DNA from 3 places in the Paraglaciecola aquimarina genome. Region 3 is predicted to be linked to each of the others. Evidence: predicted binding sites of a transcription regulator. Region 3 holds the regulator's gene; each other region holds the start of a gene.
What was found. The regulator sigma-54, encoded in region 3, starts transcription at its own class of promoters, with help from an activator protein. The targets are predictions, from matches to a motif close to GTTGGCACGNNNNTNGNNT.
Positions count from the first base shown of each region.

Region 1: RS130_RS02695 (DUF883 domain-containing protein) is a predicted target of sigma-54. The motif match lies at 1,768-1,786, and genes of this name have one in related genera.
Region 2: RS130_RS19835 (Lcl C-terminal domain-containing protein) is a predicted target of sigma-54. The motif match lies at 1,514-1,532, and genes of this name have one in related genera.

Region 1 covers NZ_JAWDIO010000002.1:426,341-429,603, forward strand. The annotation lists partial or broken gene RS130_RS02685 (DUF502 domain-containing protein) at 1-402, shown strand, start outside; gene RS130_RS02690 (endonuclease/exonuclease/phosphatase family protein) at 559-1,206, opposite strand; gene RS130_RS02695 (DUF883 domain-containing protein) at 1,837-2,151, shown strand; gene RS130_RS02700 (hypothetical protein) at 2,600-2,827, shown strand.
Region 2 covers NZ_JAWDIO010000002.1:4,026,209-4,029,471, reverse strand. The annotation lists gene prsR (PEP-CTERM-box response regulator transcription factor) at 1-1,229, shown strand, start outside; gene RS130_RS19835 (Lcl C-terminal domain-containing protein) at 1,583-3,263, shown strand, end outside.
Region 3 covers NZ_JAWDIO010000002.1:243,740-247,002, forward strand. The annotation lists gene lptA (lipopolysaccharide transport periplasmic protein LptA) at 1-8, shown strand, start outside; gene lptB (LPS export ABC transporter ATP-binding protein) at 8-733, shown strand; gene RS130_RS01850 (RNA polymerase factor sigma-54) at 787-2,277, shown strand; gene hpf (ribosome hibernation promoting factor) at 2,303-2,590, shown strand; partial or broken gene RS130_RS01860 (PTS sugar transporter subunit IIA) at 2,612-3,054, shown strand; partial or broken gene rapZ (RNase adapter RapZ) at 3,055-3,263, shown strand, end outside.

The DNA of each region.
Region 1 (3,263 bases), 180 kb from region 3:
GGTTTAGCTGTAAATGCTTACGTTGTTAGCTCGGTGATAAAATGGAGTGGGCAGATACTTGAACGTATCCCTATCATCAAAACCATTTATGGAGCCATTCAAGATGCGGTGAATTTAGTCAATATAGGCAAGCGGCAAAAAATGCAAAGTGTCGTTTCCGTTAAAATAACCGATAGCATTCATTTAATAGGGTTTGTCACTAGCCATGAAGGGGCAAAGACCTTGTTTAAGAATAATGAAAAGTTAGGTGTATATGTTCCCCTGAGTTACCAAATTGGCGGTTACACCTTATACATCGACAGAGATCAATTGACACCACTGGATATTGACGTAGAAACAGCAATGCGAATAGCACTAACTGGCGGTAGCATGCCAGAAACAAAAACGCCTGCAACTGAGTGAATTGGCTAAGCGTCACTTGCCTCCATACATTTGTAATATTTGCCACCAGCAGTAATAGTTAATCTCATGCATAGGTGTGATAAACACTTTCAGCACTGCCAAGTTAAGAGGCACGCCATACGGTCACCGAGCAATAATCAACACTAGCTGGCAACACTAGTTAACCTGATGAAAGGCCAATTCACTCATTAAAGGAAAGTGGTCTGAGTCAATAGACGGTAGTCGCTGTAGCTGAACTAAATGGAAGTGTTCACTATGAAAAATATGATCAAGCGGCCAGCGTAAAAAGGCATATTTAGCGTGAAAGGTATTATACATACCCCTACCAATTCTTGGATCTTGCAAACCACTGATCTGCCTAAAGGCTCTAGTTGTGGGTGACCATGCTACATCGTTCAAATCACCGGTCACTATGGTAGGTCCCAAACGACCTTGCACTTGCTTGGCAATTAACAGCAACTCCCGATCTCTTGGTGTAGCTAGCTTGTTTTCTGTGGGACTAGGAGGCGCGGGATGCAAGAAGTGACACTTAATTTTAAGCTTGTCTTGCAATAATAAATAGCAATGAATCGATGGCACTCCTTCTTCAACCAAATCAACTAACTGCACATCTTCTAAGGCATACTTGCTATACAAGTGCATACCATACAAGTTATCTAACGGACGATTAACACGATAAGGATAAGATGAGTGAATTTTTTCTAACGCCTGCTGCCACCAAATATCTGACTCCAAGGTAACTACAACGTCGGGTTGGTGCTCTTCAATTAATCGAATCAATTTTTCAGCCGAGTGATTTGGCATCAGCACATTGCTATTCATGATTTTAATCGAAGGGGTAGCATTTGCAGAACGACTGCTAGGCACCTGTTTAGGGTATAGCCAAGTGTAAGGCAATATCCAAAAACTGATAGAGCGCGACCAACAAATTGACTAAAAGTAAGCTAATAGACACCGCCTGCACTGATATGTAAAAACTACTACATGCCATAGGCACCAAGCAATACAGGCTATTTGAACTCGAGGAAACTCCCACACCCGGCATATCCAATGATCAGAAGGAACAAATGGTAATAACGTAATTATCAGCATAATTACCGTAAGGACGAATATCGATATTTCAAACATATTTATCCTTCAAACTTCAGGTCAAGTAACAACTTCAGCGCCTTATGGAACTGGAACTATGAGTATTTAGTGTACCCACCCAAACAGTAGCTGTCATGTATTAACAGCCTTTCTTTGATTATGTAATTTTTGCAGACCAACAAGTATGATTTACATAGAAATGTCTCGGCTCAGTTACCATGCATTGATAAAAAATAGTTAACACATTGATAAATATATAATTTTTATCAAAAAACGAGTGGCATAGAGGTTGCTTCTAGAATATTACTAGCGCGGAATTAACCGCCTTAGTTATAGGAGAAAATCATGCCAACCGCAGCTAAAACAGCAACTAAAGCAAAAGTGACCGACTCTCATTCACAGACACCTATCGCTGACAGAGTAACAGAAACCTTACATGAGTCAGTAAATACATTAGGTGAACATGCCACTGTAGCCGAAGGAAAGCTTCGTGAAACGGCGACAACGTCAGCGCAAAATTTCGAACAAAAGCAACAGCAAGCCAAACAGTACTGGGATCAATCCAGTGTGGGTAAATTCACCAAAGAAAACCCTGTAGCCACAGCGGGCATTGCTTTTGCTGCTGGGATGTTAATCACTTCGTTCTTCAAACGTAAGTAGAACAACTGACGTGAAATCATCTACGCAATCCCCTGTAATGAGCAGGCGTCGGCTGAAGCCGATGCCTCTGCCGCAGATGTAATATCAGCATGGGAAAAGGTGCTTCAAAGCATAAAGGTTAAAATGCGCCTGAATGCCGAATTAATAGCCGCGGACTTTCGTCTGTCTCTACGTGCCATTGTTATTACACTAATATGCATATTACTGCTGGTGGGATTAAGTCTAACTACCTGGATCACGGCACTCGTCGCTTTGTGCGTGGGGTTGATGCAGTGGGGTATGCATTGGGGATTATGTGTAGTAATTGTCTTGGTGTTACATGGCTTGGCGATATGGTTAGTGAAACAAATCATGGGATCATCTGTACAAGCGATTGAAATGAAAACCAGCTGTGACGCCATACTTCCTAAAAGAACAAATAATAGGAGCAAGCAGGATGTTTGATTTTATGCAAAAGCAAAAACAACAATTGGCACAAGCCAAGAAGGATCTTGAGGTTGCACAGAAATATTCACAACGCCGTCGCTTAGATGCCCAACAAAAAACTAAGATATTTCTATCTTCAACAACAGGCATTGCCAGCGCATTTGGCGCGGGTGCTATACATGGTGCTACCAGTAAGCAAACTCAGTCCCCTGTATCTAGCCTACTCCCCATGTTAATGCGTATGCTTTAACACCTATTAAGCATTACTACGCTAGACTTTGCAGGCGATAACACGGCTAATGGTTCCTTTTGTACACGTCAACTATGTCTGCCATGCTGGCCGCTGAACCTAGTGAGAATCACCAGCATCGCTTAATGCAGTTCCTTCATATTTCTAGTACCAATCTGCTTTAACGGCTTTGGAACTTACCGCCCGGACCTACGCTTAACTTAATCAACCTGAGTTCTGGATAAGAACTATCGTTTAAGCTACACACTAGTTTACGCTAAGCAATATCAATATAATTCAATGGCTTAATAAATTTTTGTCTACATAACCTCAGCTAAATGTTACTCGGTAACGAAACTTTTCGTGTATAGCAAGGCGGATTGTTGTACCTAATAACGTGTCATTGCTAAACAATCCAACGCCGCTAGATAAAAAGAGCATTATCCAGAGGTTCGGC
Region 2 (3,263 bases), 3.8 Mb from region 3:
CCAAGGTTGTTACATTGGATTTGGGGTTACCTCCCGATCCAACCAATGCTAGTGAAGGATTAGCTACGCTAGAAGAGATTTTAGAGCTCGCACCACAAACTAAAGTAATAGTGGTGACGGGGAACAATGACAAACAAAATGCGTTGAAAGCAATTAAAATTGGCGCTTACGACTTTTATCAGAAGCCGATTGATTCAGATACGATCCAAGTTTTAGTGAGTCGTGCAATCAATCTATTTGATTTAGAAATGGAAAATCGCCACCTGAGTGCTGTAGCACCTTCGATGGACCGTATTTTAGGTCAAAGTGAAGGAATATTATTAGCCAGTAGAAAAGCCGAGCGAATAGCTCAAACCGATATCAGTACCTTATTACTGGGAGAGAGCGGCACAGGTAAAGAAGTCTTTGCGCGCAGTATTCATGAACATAGTCTACGAAAAGACAAACCCTTTGTGGCGATAAACTGTGCATCAATCCCAGAAAATTTATTAGAGAGTGAATTGTTTGGGTATGAAAAAGGGGCATTTACTGGCGCTAACAAAACCACTCCAGGCAAAATAGAATCGGCTCAAAATGGTACCTTATTTTTAGATGAAATTGGTGATATGCCGATTGGGCTGCAAGCTAAAATGTTGCGCTTTTTACAAGAGCGGGTAATCGAGCGTGTAGGTGGTCGTAGCGAAATACCAGTCGATATTAGGGTGGTTTGTGCAACCCACAGGGATGTGCAATCGATGGTGGCGGAAGAGACATTCCGCGAAGATTTATTTTATCGAGTCGGTGAAATCAGTATCATGATCCCGCCACTACGAGAACGAGATAATGACGTAGTGTTACTGGCTAAAACATTTTTAGCCCAATATAACGAAGAATTCAAAACCAAAATTAAAGGCTTTAGTGATTCAGCTATTTTAGCGATGAAACAACATAAGTGGCCGGGTAATATTCGTGAATTGCAGAATAAATTAAAATCTGCCGTGATCATGGCCGAAGGTAATCAAATCCAAGCCGAAGACCTAAGCTTAATTGTTAAAGACGAGGGGCCAACCCTCACGTCTTTAAATTTGCGAGAAGTACGGGAGCATGCTGAAAGTCGAGCTATACGCAACGCTTATTTGGTGGCAGATAAAAATATGTCGAAAGCCGCCGAGTTATTGGGTGTGACTAGGCCCACTTTATACTCATTGATCGACAAATATCACTTAGAAGATATAAAAACAGGAGTGTAAAGGCCTCGGCTTTGTTGGTGTTTACATCAATACTGGCAAATTCATCTCGTCGCCAGTGTTTTTGCTTCATTCCGTTTTATTCATAATTCAAGCTCGCATTATTATTAGTGCTGCTAAATAGCGGCACTGATTTCAAGTTTGCCAATCGTTGCTACCTTCGGTTGTTTGTACTGAACGATATTGCTCAGACCATAGCTGTAATTTAATGATTGGCATTTTCTAACGCTCACTTCATTTCTCACAACCTTGTGTGTCGCCATTGTTAAAATGGCTGGCTATTTAAGGTTGGTATAGTTACTGCTTTACTAATTGTAATTTTCACGTTTTTTTCCTTCATATTGGTAAATTATTTTATGAGCGTTGTGCATAAACGGTTGTTGATTTTTGGGGTAGTGAGTTTACTTTTTGTCAGCTGCTCTGGAGGTTCTCTTGATAGTAATACGGGGCAAGATACGCCCGACGTGTTAGTGAATGCTGGACAAAATAAAACGGTAAATGAAGAGACATTGATTACGGTTAATGCCCAAGTATCTGGTGATTCTGACACTTATACTTACTCATGGCGTGCTACACCAGCACTCACGATAACCCATGAGGATCCTGCTACAGGTCTTGCTAGTTTTACTACGCCAACGGTGACTGAAACAGAAATTTATACGCTAACAGCTGTGGTGATTGACGAAAACGGTAATCGTGGTTCTGATGAAGTGATATTCACCGTTAATCCTATTAACAACTTACCAGCCGCAGTACTAACTGTGCCTAGTTTTGCCAATTTGTCTGTAAATGAATTCCCCGCGGGAGAGATTATTACCCTTGATGGAAGTTCCAGTACGGATTCCGATCCTCCGGCAAATTCTGACGCCATTGCCGAGTACTTGTGGCAACAAACCGCCGGAGAACCAATATTAGAGGGGATCAATAATGTAGGTGATACTTTGTCTTTTGCAACGCCTATTGTAGATGAACCAAATGTTATTACCCTTAGCCTAACCGTGACGGACCAAGAAGGAGCAAAGGATACACAAGTTGTCAATTTGGCGATTCAAAGTGCTAGTCAAACCTTGCCTAAAGTAGAAGCAGGAGTTAATCACGAAGTTTTTTCGGGCGAGATAATAAATTTAAATGGCGCTGCCAGTACTAACATTGCGGCTTCTAGGCCACTAACTTCAAACTGGCTAAACGACTCTGAAAATACGCCTATCATCGCCGATAAAAGCAATCTAGAAACTTATGCTATTGCCCCTGCAGTTTCGCAACAACAAAGTGTTACCTTCACACTAGAGATAGAAGATTTTCAAGGTAATGAAGTAGAAGACAGTATAACGGTAACGGTTAAACCTCTACCTATTCAACCGTTAAATGATACTGGTGTGACACAACAAGCTAACAACACAGAAGTGGTGAGTCTTTATCAGGCGGGTTTCCCAGGGCAAGACGGGCAACGTGGACAAGATGTTATTCACCAGAATGGCTTGTCGGCTAAAGCGGGTCGAGGACAGCAAGGCTTTGATTTTACAAAGTTAGATGTAGTTGGCGACGAAGTCGATGACCCGTCGCAAGATTGGAGTTGTGTGAGAGATAATATTACCGGTTTGGTATGGGAAGTTAAAACGGCTGTTTCTACAACCACCTTACACAGTAGTCAACACACCTTTTCTTGGTACCAAGAGAGTGAGATAGAATTCCAAGGGGATGAACAGGCCACTAATGCCGTTTGCAATTTGGCCGAGTGTAATTCTAGTGCTTTTGTAAACGAAGTTAACCAACAAGGTCTATGTAATTTTAGAGATTGGCGACTGCCAACTCATGAAGAATTATTGTCGATTGTTCATTTTGGTAGAACTAGCGCGCCTACTGTTGATGAGGAATACTTCCCTTATACCAGTGATGCGTTGGGCTCGCCGGTTTGGTATTGGACTGGAGAATCTAGTGCTGATGGCACCTCTGCTGAAGGTGCCCAAAATGCTTGGGCGATAGACTTTACATCAGGCAATGATAATTTTTTACATAAATCTACAGCAGCGAGCATTC
Region 3 (3,263 bases):
AACCTTAATGGCCCAATTAAAAGCCACACATTTAGCTAAATCTTATAAATCTCGGCAAGTTGTACGGGATGTCAGCCTAGAAGTTTCAACTGGACAAATAGTAGGTTTATTGGGTCCAAATGGCGCAGGCAAAACGACCACTTTTTATATGATCGTGGGTCTAGTTCCTCTAGACAAAGGTGAAATTTATATCGATCAACAGGCACTGACGTTAGAGCCGATGCATGTTCGTGCGCGCCAAGGCATTGGTTATTTACCTCAAGAAGCTTCTATATTCCGAAAACTCACGGTTTATCAAAACTTGATGGCGATATTGCAAACGCGCAAGGAACTATCTAAAGAACAAAGAGAGCAACAAGCCGATTCATTACTCGACGAGTTTAATATCAACCATATTCGCAACAGCTTAGGTATGAGTTTGTCTGGTGGTGAACGCCGACGAGTAGAAATTGCTCGCGCTTTAGCAGCTGATCCTGAGTTTATTTTACTAGATGAACCTTTCGCCGGTGTTGACCCTATTTCAGTAAACGACATAAAAAAAATCATTCAACATTTGCGTGATCGAGGAATTGGTGTATTAATTACTGATCATAATGTACGGGAAACGCTAGACGTATGTGAAAAAGCTTACATTGTTAGCCATGGTGAACTGATAGCATCGGGTACTGCCGAAGAAGTTTTAAGTGATCAACGTGTAAGAGATGTATACCTGGGTGAGCAATTCAGGCTATAGTTAGGCCTTCGATTAGCTCGGCTGATATCAACAGAAATAAGTATAAGAAGTAAATGAAACCCTCTTTACAATTAAAATTTAGCCAACAACTCACAATGACACCACAGTTGCAGCAAGCAATTAAGCTTCTGCAATTGTCTACACTTGACCTGCAAACAGAGATACAAGAAGCACTTGATTCTAACCCTCTGCTTGAAGTTGATGAACAAGTAGATAATACAGGTGGTGACAAGGCATTAGAAACCAATCATGACGCAAATGGTGCGAATGACACGGCGGAAGTTAATGTCGATAATATAGAGTCTGGTGATGCCTTACAAAACAATGATATTCCTGAAGATTTGCCTTTAGACAGTACCTGGGATGAATATTTAAGCGCATCATCGGCACCGGCCCCGTCTACCTCTAGTAGCTCAGGCCCAGCAATGGACGACGACCAAGTATTCCAAGGTGAAACCACCGACAATATTCAAGATCATCTGCTTTGGCAAGTACGCCTAACCCATTTCAGTGACACAGACCAAGCCATTGCCGTAGCCATAATAGATTCGATCGATGAAGGCGGCTATCTAACCATTAGTACTGAAGAAGTACTGGCGAGTATGGATGACGAAGAAATTGAACTGGATGAAGTAGAAGTTGTTCTAAAACGTATTCAAATGCTCGATCCTATTGGCTCTGGCGCCAGAAGCGCGCAAGAGTGTTTATTGATTCAGCTTAAGCAATTTGCTGCCGACACCCCTTGGCTTGAAGAAGCCAAAATGCTGATCACCGACTATTGTGATCTAATTGGTAGTAAAGACTATCGTACGCTCATGCGTAAAACTCGATTGAAAGAAGATGAACTACGTGAAGCCATGCGCTTGTTGCAAACCTTAAATCCACGCCCGGGCACAGCGGTTGTAACCGGTGAGCCAGAATATGTCATTCCAGACGTATCGGTGAGTAAAAAGAATGGTCGCTGGGCCGTAGAGTTAAACCCAGACAGCCTGCCCAAACTAAATGTTAATCAACAATACGCAGCCATGAGCAAGAACGTTAAAAACAGTTCTGATGGCCAATTTATTCGATCTCATCTACAAGAAGCTAAGTGGTTTATAAAAAGTGTGGAAAGCCGCAACGAAACGCTACTTAAAGTGTCTAATTGTATAGTGCAGCAACAAATGGGCTTTTTTGAGCACGGCCCGGAAATGATGAAACCAATGGTGTTAAACGATGTAGCGGAAATGGTAGATATGCATGAGTCAACTATTTCAAGGGTTACCACCCAGAAGTACATGCATACACCTCGAGGCATTTTTGAACTTAAGTATTTTTTCTCTAGCCATGTAGCCACAGACGCAGGCGGAGAATGCTCATCAACTGCCATAAGGGCATTGATCAAAAAACTAGTCGCTGCTGAAAAGCCTAGCAAACCACTAAGCGACAGTAAAATTGCTCAATTGTTGGCCGACCAAGGTATTAAAGTGGCACGGCGGACAATAGCAAAGTACCGGGAATCATTGTTGATCCCCCCATCTAACCAACGTAAAAGCCTGTTGTAGGCGAAATTTAGAAGGAATAGGCAATATGCAAATTAACCTTACTGGTCATCACGTAGATATTACAGATTCTTTAAGAAACTATGTAGACACTAAATTCACTAAGTTAGAGCGACATTTTGAACACATTAATAATGTGCACGTTATATTAAATGTAGAGAAGCTGAATCAAAAAGCCGAAGCTACCGTTCACCTCAGCGGATCAGAGGTGTTTGCAACATCTGAGCACTCAGATATGTATGCAGCAATAGATGGTTTAATCGATAAACTTGATCGTCAAGTGATTAAACATAAGGAAAAAGTCAAACGCCATTAACACCAAGCATTAGAGGCTGTAATGGAATTAAAAAGCATTATCCATCCTGACTGCACACTTTGTGCAGTTCAGGGCAGTAGTAAAAAAGAATACTTGAACTCATCAGTCAAACCGCCATTCAAGTTGTGACTAACATCGATCAAGGCACAATACTCGCGAGTTTAATGTCCAGAGAAAAAATGGGCAGCACTGGTATTGGTAACGGTATTGCGTTACCTCATGGCCGCTTAAAAGGCCTTGAAAACGTTTTAGCAATAGTCGTCACCAGCGAATCGCCTATTCCCTATGATGCAATAGACAACCTTCCTGTTGATATTTTCATCGCTATTTTAGTACCAGAAGAACAGGCAAGTGAGCACTTAGGTACGTTATCTGCTATCGCACAGAAATTAACCAACAAAGACACCTTGCAACAAATACGAGACGCCAAAACTAATCAGGAATTATTTGAGGTAATGAGCTAAATGAAACTCATAATTATCAGCGGACGATCAGGCTCAGGTAAATCTGTGGTGCTACGCTCCCTAGAAGATCTTGGCTACTACTGTGTAGACAATATTCCAGTAAATTTGTTACCCACACTCACCCATACAGTGGTCGACGAATATGATCAGGTGGCTGTTAGCATTGATGTGCGAAACTTACCTAAAGACACCAATGAGTTAGTTGAGAT